3 regions of the Paenibacillus lacisediminis genome follow, and region 1 is predicted to be linked to each of the others. Evidence: predicted binding sites of a transcription regulator. Region 1 holds the regulator's gene; each other region holds the start of a gene.
What was found. Region 1 encodes Rex, which represses fermentation and respiration genes when NADH is low (regulators of the CRP and FNR family bind a similar motif). Its sites were predicted from a motif close to TTGTGAAATATTTCACAA; they were not measured.
Positions count from the first base shown of each region.

Region 2: a site for Rex is predicted at 2,030-2,047, ahead of ACLD72_RS13265 (DUF1641 domain-containing protein). Genes of this name have one in related genera too.
Region 3: a site for Rex is predicted at 1,915-1,932, ahead of pflB (formate C-acetyltransferase). Genes of this name have one in related genera too.

Region 1 covers NZ_JBKIAX020000021.1:82,510-85,792, forward strand. Annotated here, with positions in the region: gene ACLD72_RS28110 (cell wall elongation regulator TseB-like domain-containing protein) at 1-72, opposite strand, end outside; gene ACLD72_RS28115 (amidohydrolase) at 548-1,846, opposite strand; gene ACLD72_RS28120 (redox-sensing transcriptional repressor Rex) at 1,836-2,492, opposite strand; gene dinG (ATP-dependent DNA helicase DinG) at 2,505-3,283, opposite strand, start outside.
Region 2 covers NZ_JBKIAX020000006.1:43,280-46,562, forward strand. Annotated here, with positions in the region: gene ACLD72_RS13260 (NAD(P)/FAD-dependent oxidoreductase) at 308-1,486, opposite strand; gene ACLD72_RS13265 (DUF1641 domain-containing protein) at 1,502-1,945, opposite strand; gene ACLD72_RS13270 (LysR family transcriptional regulator) at 2,159-3,067, opposite strand.
Region 3 covers NZ_JBKIAX020000010.1:209,641-212,923, reverse strand. Annotated here, with positions in the region: gene pflB (formate C-acetyltransferase) at 1-1,843, opposite strand, end outside; gene adhE (bifunctional acetaldehyde-CoA/alcohol dehydrogenase) at 2,137-3,283, opposite strand, start outside.

The DNA.
Region 1 (3,283 bases):
ACGGTGAAGGGCAAAAAGCACGATCACTAAAATCAGCAGCGAAAGCAGGAGCCACTTGGTTCTCTTTCTCAACCTTCTCTTCCTTTCCCCTGTAGCCAGTCGTTTAAACCCACCATTCGCACATACTCGCACAATCGCAGAAAAATAACGGTAATTTGGGTCGTTATTCGAACAATTTTACCTTGTGTCCGCAAAATAGCGGTAAATTTAGGCCTTATTTCCTCCGAAGACGGCAATATCCACCTTAATCACGGCCAGGGCAGGAAAATAACGACAAAAATGTCCCTTATTGTGGCCGAGACCTCTTCAAATCCGAAAATAACGCCTTTTTTTACCGCTAAATCGGCGCAATCGCAGGCTTAGGCATTGACGCAGTCATTAACGCAGTCATTAACGCAGTCATTAACGCAGCCATAGGCGCAATCACAGGCTCAGTCACAGCCACGATCATGACCAAAGCCACTGCTGCAACTGCAACCGCAACACGATCACGACCCTAGCCACACTGCTGCAACTGCAACCTCACGCACCGTTCAAGACCAAACCTCTACCGGGCCAGCAGCCCTTCGAAGGCCGCCTGCGCCTCATGGCGGATACGCTCCTCGTCGAGGGTAAGGCAAGCCCCGTGTTTGACCACCTGCTCACCGTTAACCCACACATGCTCTACGTCTTTGGAACCGGCCGAATAGACGACATGGGAAACGTAATCCGTCCTTGGCAGGAAATGGGCCTGTTCCGTATTCAGCGCGATAAAATCCGCCTTCATGCCGGCCGCAAGTTTCCCCGTATTCGGCAAAAACACCGATTTCGCTCCGTATTCCGTACCCATTTTGAGGGCTTCCAGCGCCGGAACGGCGGTAGGATCGCCGGAAACGCCTTTGTGGATCAACGCGGCAAGGCGGACCTCCTCCAACATATCAAGGTTGTTGTTGCTGGCGGCCCCGTCCGTCCCAAGCGACACGACCACGCCTTTGCCTAGCAGTTCCGGTACTCGCGCCACGCCGCTGGCCAGCTTCAGGTTACTGCCGGGATTGTGCGACACCGCCACGTTATGCGCCGCCAAAATCTCGATCTCTTCATCGGTCAAATGCACGGCGTGAGCAAGCAGCGATGGGCGGGAGAACATCCCGAGGTTCAGCAAATGCTGAACCGGTCTGACCCCGTAATCGTTCACGTTTTGCTCCACTTCCGCCCGCGTCTCTGACATATGCGTATGCATCGGCAGATCCAGATCATGAGCCGCTTGCACGAATTTCTCGAAAAATTCCGGCGGACACGTGTACGGCCCATGCGGCGAAATCATCGTCGTGATTCGGCCGTCCGCTTGACCGTGCCAATTTTTCGCAAACGCGATCGCTTCGTTCAGCTTCTGCTGCTGCACATCCGACGGGCACAACCCGATAACGCCGCGCATCAGCACAGCCCGAATGCCCGATTCCTGCACGACTTTGGCCACTTCATCCATATGGTCGTACATGTCCAGGAAGGTGGTCGTCCCGCCCTTAAGCATCTCCAGCACAGCCAACGCCGTCCCGGCGTACACGTCGCCGGCGGTGAATTTGGCTTCCATCGGCCACATTTTTTCCTGAAGCCATGTCTGCAGCACCATGTCGTCGCCGTAACCGCGCAATAGCGACATCGCCGCATGGCCATGCGTGTTGATCAGCCCCGGCATAAACAGCAGCCCGTTTCCGTCAAAAGTTTCCGCGTCTGCCGCGCCTTCCGGAAGCTGCTCGCCGATATAGGAGATCGTATCGCCCTCAACGAGCATATAGCCTTTAACAATAGAACGGGCCTGGTCGAACACGACAAAGGTTCCGTTCTTGATTAACCATTTACGACTCATGAGCAGGTTGTTCCTTTCCGTTTCCGTTATCCAAGTAATACGCCAAACTGAGCAAATCGGTCGTGAAATCGGCGGCATGAATGCGGACTTCCGGCGGCACCTTCAGAATTGTAGGGGCAAAGTTCAGAATCGCCCCGATTCCCGCCGCCACCAGTTGATCCGCCACGCGCTGCGCTTCAAAATCAGGCACGGTAATAATCCCGATCCGGATATTTTTCTCCCGCACCGTTTCCGTCAGCTCTTCGATCGGCTGGATTGTGATGTTATTGATCTGCGTGCCGATCTTCGCCGGAGACGCGTCAAACACCGCCACGATTTTCATGTTGTCCTTCAAATAAGCGTTGTAATTCGAAAGCGCGTGCCCCAAATTACCGGCGCCGACCAGCGCAACGTTGACCTGTTGGTCCAGATTGAGAATTTCCTGGATTTTCTCGATCAAATACGCGACATCGTAGCCGATGCCCTTTCGCCCGAAATCGCCAAAGTAGGCCAGATCTTTGCGGATCTGGGCCGGATTGAGGTCGAGCTTCTGGCCGAGCTCCTGTGAGGAAACCGTAGGCACCTCGCGCCGGCTCAGTTCGTTGAGAAAGCGCAAATACACCGGCAGCCGGCGTACTACGGCATCGGAAATTTTTTCGGATTTCATACGTTTATCCCCCTATTCTGACGCAGACTTAGAAACGTCTTCGTCTCCCGGACTTAACCATTCCGATATGCGCGGAACCATCTGAGAGAGCGGCATATGCTCCATCTTCGGCCCGGGCAGTGAATATAAAAAGTATTTCCCATAGTAAGATTCCAAGATGCGGGTATCGTAAACAACCACGATCCCCCGGTCCTGCGAGGAGCGGACGAGCCTGCCAAATCCCTGCTTAAAGCGGATGACCGCCTGGGGCACGGACAGTTTCATGAAAGGATTTTTCTTCTCCTTCTGCAGCCGTTCGCTTTTCGCTTCCACCAGCGGATGGTTGGGGGGCTGGAAAGGCAGGCGGACGATCGCCAAGCTCGTCAAAGCTTCGCCCGGAATGTCCACGCCTTCCCAGAAGCTGCTCGTTCCCAGCAGCACGGACGCCGCCTGGCCCTGGAACCGCCTTGTCAGCTTGCTGCGGCTGCCGCTGTCCATGCCTTGGCCGATAACCGTGATCCCCTGCGGCGACAGCAGCTCCTTCAGCGGATCATACACCTGCCGCAGCATCCGGTAAGACGTAAACAGCACCAGCATGCGGCCTTTAGTCGCCACTGCGGTATCGGCGAGCGAATGCACCAGCGTACTGACGAAATGATCGTCGCCCACGCTCCCCTTCACGCTTGGAAAATCGCGCGGAATAACGAGCAGCGCCTGGTTCCGGTAATCAAACGGCGACGGCAGCATCGTCGTGTTCAGCCGCTCTTGCTCGGCCGCTTCCGTCAGTCCCAACTGTTCGATCATATATTGGA
Region 2 (3,283 bases), on a different contig from region 1:
GCTTATTTCTCGGCTATTTCCCAAGCTAACGGACACGACGGACGTTATTCAGCTCCAAACGCACCCAACAGGTCCAATTCATCGTGAATAAGGTACGTGGTGTCCGTTACACTTTGAAAACTGTTGATTTTGCCGAAATAAGGTCGCTCATGTCCGTTAGAATCCTGAACCCCTGCACCTGGAGTGGAGTATGACTTCCGCCAATAGTGCCAGTAGCACCGACAAGCATACTTCCCCCCCGCTTCATCTCAAAAAAGCGCCCGACTCTTAAGTCCCGGGCGCTTTCTTTCGTCAAAGCCCGGCTAAATTAATAAGCCAAGGCGTCCAAAGCTTTAATGTGCGACAAATAGCGGATATTGCTCGCTTCTTTCATCATTGTAGCCGTCATGCCGCGCAGCTTGGTGTTGTTCGCGCCGATCGTCGCTACGGCGTCCTTGCGGCCAAGGCTGGCCAGCGTACCGGAGTTGACTGGTTCGAACCCTTCCATCTTCTTGCTGCGCAGGAATGCGAACAAATTGTAGCCGGTCAGCTCGCCCATTTGCCAGGCGATTTGCGCCGTTGGCGGATACGGGCGGCCGTCAGGTCCCATAAATACCGCGCTGTCGCCAACAACAAACACGTCCGGATGGGAAACGGATTGCAGGAATTCGTTGACGGAAGCGCGTCCGCGGTTTACTTCCAAACCGGACTCGCCTACCAGCGGATTGCCTTGCACGCCGCCGGTCCAGACGAAGGTGTTGGCCACGATTTTTTGGCCGTCCTTCAAATCGATCGCATTGCCTGCCACGTTCGTCACCGGTAATCCGGTCAAAAATTTCACGCCGCGTTTTTCCAAGCTCGCCGTCGCCCGTTCGATCAAGTCATCCGGAAGTACCGGCAAAATTTTCGGACCCGCTTCAACAAGCAGCAGCTTGATCGCTTCGCGGTCCACGCCGTATTTCTTCGTCAGCTTCGGCAGTTGGTCGGCGATTTCCCCAACCAGCTCGACGCCGGTCAAACCGCCGCCGCCGATCAGGATCGTGGCGTCCGCCTCATTGCCGGACTTGGCATATTCGCTGATCCGCTCCTCGATATGCTGGTAAATCGCGTTGGCATCGTCAGCTGATTTCAGCACCATGCTGTGCTCCTCCAGTCCCGGGATGCCGAAGTAAGCCGTTTTGCTGCCGAGCCCGACCACCAGCGCGTCATAAGTCAGGGTCGAACCGTCGGAAAGCTTAATTTCTTTATTATCTACCGAAAAGCTCTTGACCGTGGCGATACGCAGATCGATGTCTTTTCCTTTAAACAGTTTGTCCAGCGGCAGCGCCACCGCCCGCTCGGAAATGCTGCCGGCAGCCAGGCGGTGCAGCTCCGTAATAATCTGATGCGTCGGATATTGGTTAACCACCGTCACCTGTGCTTCCGATCTGTCCATATATTTGCGAACGGTCAAGGCAGTAAGCACACCGCCGTAACCGGCACCTAAAATTACAATTTCTTTAGCCATGGTTGTTGTCCTCCGTTATTTTTGTTGACTGTCCCGTGCACCAGAGACTTGAAGATAGGCGTTTACAAAGCGAAACAGCTTCTGCGCCTGCGGATCCTTGAGCATTTTAAGCAGACCAAACAAGCCGATAACCTCCTGGCTTTCATCAGCCCGTTCTTTGGCTTCGATGACATTGGCGGCGACGTTCTTCACCGTGCCTACCACCGGTCCGGCCACCTCTGCGAAACCGCCGATCATATCGTTTTTCAGCACTTCGTCCGTGGACAGCGATTTGAAAAAATCATACGATTTGGTCATCGCGCCGACCATTTCCGTTAATTTAGGAAGCTGCTCAACCAGCGCGTTCAAGGACTCTTGAACTTCCGGCTTCAACAGCTGCTCCAGAAGTTCACGCTCCCGCTGCCCGGCAGACAAGGCGCCGCCTTGTTCCGTCTTCGTTTCTGCAATTGTTTCTGACATTTCCGATTCTCCTTTGCAATAGGTCTTGAATGACTTGCTTGTTGCTTAGTGTTCCAACCTTTTCTTTCTCCAACCATTTTCGATTAGTGAAAAAAGGCACATCTCAACCTTCAACAGTCCCAGTAAATTGTACCACATTTTCTACAAAAAAGGACCCTGAAAGTGATAATTTTCACGGCCCTCGATTATTAAAAATTTTTCGGTTCGCGATGATCAAGGAAAAATATAACCTAGCGCCTGGGGCGATAGCTCCTTAAGAAACTCGTAAAACAGCTTTTCCGTCGGCGCCATCTCGCGCCCCGCCGGAACGATCACCCCAACATCCCGGGTGACCTGCGGTTCATTGATCGGCACCGTCACGATCGTCGGCGGAATCTGCTCGCTTAACGCGATTTCCGGCAGCAGCGTCAGGCCAAGACCCGCTGAGACCAGCCCCTTGATGGCATCCAGATCGTCCCCTTCAAAAGCAACCTTGGGCTGAAAACCCAAATTGGCGCAAGCCTTCACCACGATATCGCGCAGGATAAAACCTTTGGGGAACAGAACGAACACATCTTTTTTCAAATCGCTTAGTTTTAAGGAGGGCTGGTCGGCCAAGGGGTGTCCGGCGGGGAGGAGCGCCACGAATTTTTCCCGAAACAAAATTTCGCCGTTGATTTGCGGTTCCTGCTGCGGCACCGGCCCCATCACCGCCAGATTGATCTCCCCTTCGATGACCCAGTCCATCAATTCTTTGTACGAGCCGTGCTGCAGTTGAAAATGCACGTACGGGTACTTTTTGCGGAAAGCCGAAACAACCGCCGGAACCATCCGTGCCGCCAAGCTGCTGGGGAAGCCGATGCGCACGGTCCCCCGCTCGGGATCCAAATACTCTTCGATTCCCTGACGGGCATGGTCGATGACTTTCATCAAATGCTCCATATGGCTTAGAAACTGCCTTCCGATCGGCGTCAGCTTGACCTTGCGCCCTTCATGGATAAACAAGTCCACGCCCAACTCCGCTTCCAGCTTGAAAATCTGCCGGCTTACCGCCGACTGCGAAACGTGCAGAGCGTACGAAGCCTCCGTCACATGCTCAAGTTTGGCCACTTCGATGAAGTATTGGATTTGCCTCAGTTCCATGCCACACCCTCCCTATTCCAGACGCCTCCAGAAAAGCCGAATCCACGCGTTTCGTGATACAGCCTTCTCTTTGGCCGTCAGCAGCCTTTGACGTTGTTGCCCAGCGCTATCCCTTACATTCCGTGTAAATATATTAATCTCCATTATATAAGGGAAGTGTCTGAAACGGAAGTATAGACTTCAGGAAATGGAGCTGGAAATATAAAGAAAATGGCT
Region 3 (3,283 bases), on a different contig from region 1:
TTTTCTTACCGTATACAACGTTCGAGGTAATCGTCAGGATCGATTGCGTCGGCAGCGAGTTGCGGTAAGTTTTGTGTTTGCGGATCATGCCCATGAACGTTTCCACGAGTTCAACCGCAATTTGGTCGACGCTGTCGTCGTTGTTGCCGTAGCAAGGGAATTCGCCTTCGATTTCAAAGTCAACGGCGATGCCGTTTTCGTTGCGGATCGGTTTAACTTTGGCGTATTTGATCGCGCTCAGCGAGTCGGTCGCTACGGACAAGCCGGCGATACCGCAAGCCATCGTCCGGAGAATGTCGCGATCGTGCAGCGCCATTTCGATCCGTTCGTAGCAATATTTATCGTGCATGTAGTGGATGACGTTCAGCGCGTTGACGTACAGCTTAGCCAGCCATTCCATCATCGGAATCAGACGTTTTTTGACTTCATTATAATCGAGATATTCGGACGTGATCGCCGGATATTCCGGACCGACTTGGGCGCCGGATTTTTCGTCTTTACCACCGTTGATGGCGTACAGCAACACTTTTGCCAGGTTGGCGCGAGCGCCAAAGAACTGCATTTGTTTACCGATTTCCATCGCGGACACGCAGCAGGCAATACCGTAATCGTCGCCATAGATCGGACGCATCAAGTCGTCGTTTTCGTATTGGATCGAGCTGGTCTCGATCGATACTTTGGCGCAATATTTCTTGAACGCGTCAGGCAATTGTTCCGACCAAAGCACTGTCAGGTTTGGTTCCGGAGCCGGGCCGAGATTGTACAGCGTGTGCAGGAAGCGGAAACTGTTTTTCGTAACGAGCGTTTTGCCGTTCACCGACATGCCGCCAAGCGATTCCGTTACCCAAGTCGGGTCGCCGCTGAACAGTTCGTTGTAGTCCGGAGTTCTCAGGAATTTCACGATCCGCAGCTTCATGACGAAATGGTCGGCCAGTTCTTGCGCGGTTTCTTCGGTCAGCGTTCCTTCGGCCAGGTCGCGTTCGATATAAGCGTCCAGGAAGGAGGATACGCGTCCAAGGGACATTGCGGCGCCGTCCTGTTCCTTAACGGCTGCCAGATAACCGAAATAGAGCCATTGGAAAGCTTCTTTTGCGTTGTTTGCCGGTCTGGAAATGTCGAATCCGTACATTTCTCCCATCTGTTTCAGTTCGCCGAGTGCGCGAATTTGTTCGGACAGTTCTTCGCGAAGGCGAATCACATCCTCGTCGATGACATCCACTTCGAGAGCTTTCAGTTCCTGTTGTTTTTGCTTGATCAGGAAATCCACGCCGTACAGCGCCACCCGGCGATAGTCGCCGATGATCCGGCCGCGGCCGTAAGCGTCGGGAAGCCCGGTAATAATGCCGGCTTTACGAGCCGCTCTCATTTCCGATGTATAAGCATCAAAAACGCCTTGGTTGTGCGTTTTGCGAATATGCGTAAACAAGTCGATAATTTCCTGCGGCAGCTCATAGCCGTAAGCCTTACAGGAGTTGACAACCATGTTGATCCCGCCGAACGGGCGAATCGTGCGTTGGAAAGGGGCCGAGCCCTGTACGCCTACGATTTGTTCCTTGTCCTTATCCAAATACCCCGCAGCGTGGGAAGTAATCGTGGATGGCGTGTTGACGTCCACATCCAGCACCCCGCCGGCTTCCCGTTCTTGCTTGGACAGCTGCGACACGATTTCCCACAAAGCTTTCGTGTTGGCCGTCGCGCCTGCCAAGAAGGACTCGTCGCCTTCATAAGGTTTGATGTTGGTTTGGATGAAATCGCGGGTGTTCACTTCTTTCATCCATTTGCCCGGTTTGAATCCTCTCCAAGCATTGTCCACGGTTTGTACTTCTTTTTCGATCACCGACATCTTTATTCCCTCCATTTATGTTTTGGTCGCGGTTCGAAGGATATGTACCGCGCCTCATGATCCCTTAAAATTTGTGATATTTTTCACATAAAATACGTGACGAATTTCACATTAATTGCGTTAAATGAACCTGATAAGAGGCTTCGATGAGTCCCGTTGCTTTTCCCGGGTTCATCCGTCATAAAACTTTGAGGGATCATTTATACTGTAATCATAGCTTAACTTGCCGAATAAGATTGTGAGAAATATCACACATAGTGATATTTCTCACGTTTTCAAAGGCCTTTGTTCACTTAATTTTCAAATCTTCCGTAGAAAGCGTCGCGGTAGACTTCCGCCAGCTCCGTCACCAGCGGCAGCTTCGGATTGGCGGTCGTGCATTGGTCTTCGAACGCGCGGTCGGCCAAATAATCTACGCGCGATTCGAATACTTTCGGGTCGAAACCGAGATCCTGGAATGTTTCCGGAATACCGAGCTTTCTGTTCAGGTCGCGAATCGCATTGATCAGGCTCTTCACGCCTTCTTCCGTCGTCCGCGCCGGCAAGCCCAGGATGCGGGCGATTTCCGCGTAACGTTCGTCGGCTGTGAAGTGCGTGTATTTCGGCCATGCGGCAAACTTCGTCGGCTTCTTGGCGTTGTAGCGGATGACGTGCGGCATCAGGATCGCATTGGTCCGGCCATGCGCCGTATGGAATTCGCCGCCCCATTTATGGGCTAAGCTATGGTTGATGCCAAGGAATGCATTGGAGAACGCCATCCCCGCGATCGTCGAAGCGTTGTGCATTTTTTCGCGGGCCAGTTCGTCGCCGGTCAGCGCCGATTTTTCAAGGTACTGGAAGACGAGCTGGATCGCTTTAATGCATAGTCCGTCCGTGTAGTCGTTGGCCATTACGGATACGTAAGCCTCGATCGCATGCGTCAGAACGTCCATCCCCGTGTCGGCCACCGCGGTTTTCGGCAGGCTGTACACGAATACCGGGTCGATGATCGCCACGTCCGGCGTCAGTTCGTAATCGGCCAAAGGATACTTCGTATTGCCTTTGATTTTGTCCGTGATGACGGCAAACGACGTTACTTCCGAGCCCGTTCCCGAGGTCGTCGGAATGGCCACGAATTTCGCTTTTTGTCCGAGTCGCGGATACTTGTAAAGGCGTTTGCGGATATCCATGAATTTTTGCTTCAGGTTAAAGAAATCTTCATCCGGATATTCATAGAACAGCCACATCCCTTTCGCCGCATCCATCGCCGACCCGCCGCCGAGAGCGATAATGCAGTCCGGTTGGAACTTCGCCATCATCTCCTTACCGTGTTCCACCGTCGTTGTCGACGGGTCCGGTTCGACATCCGAAAACACTTCGATCGCTACCGGCGTTTGGCGTTGACGGAGGTAATGCTCGACTCTTTCCACGTAACCCAGCTTCACCATCATCGGGTCAGTA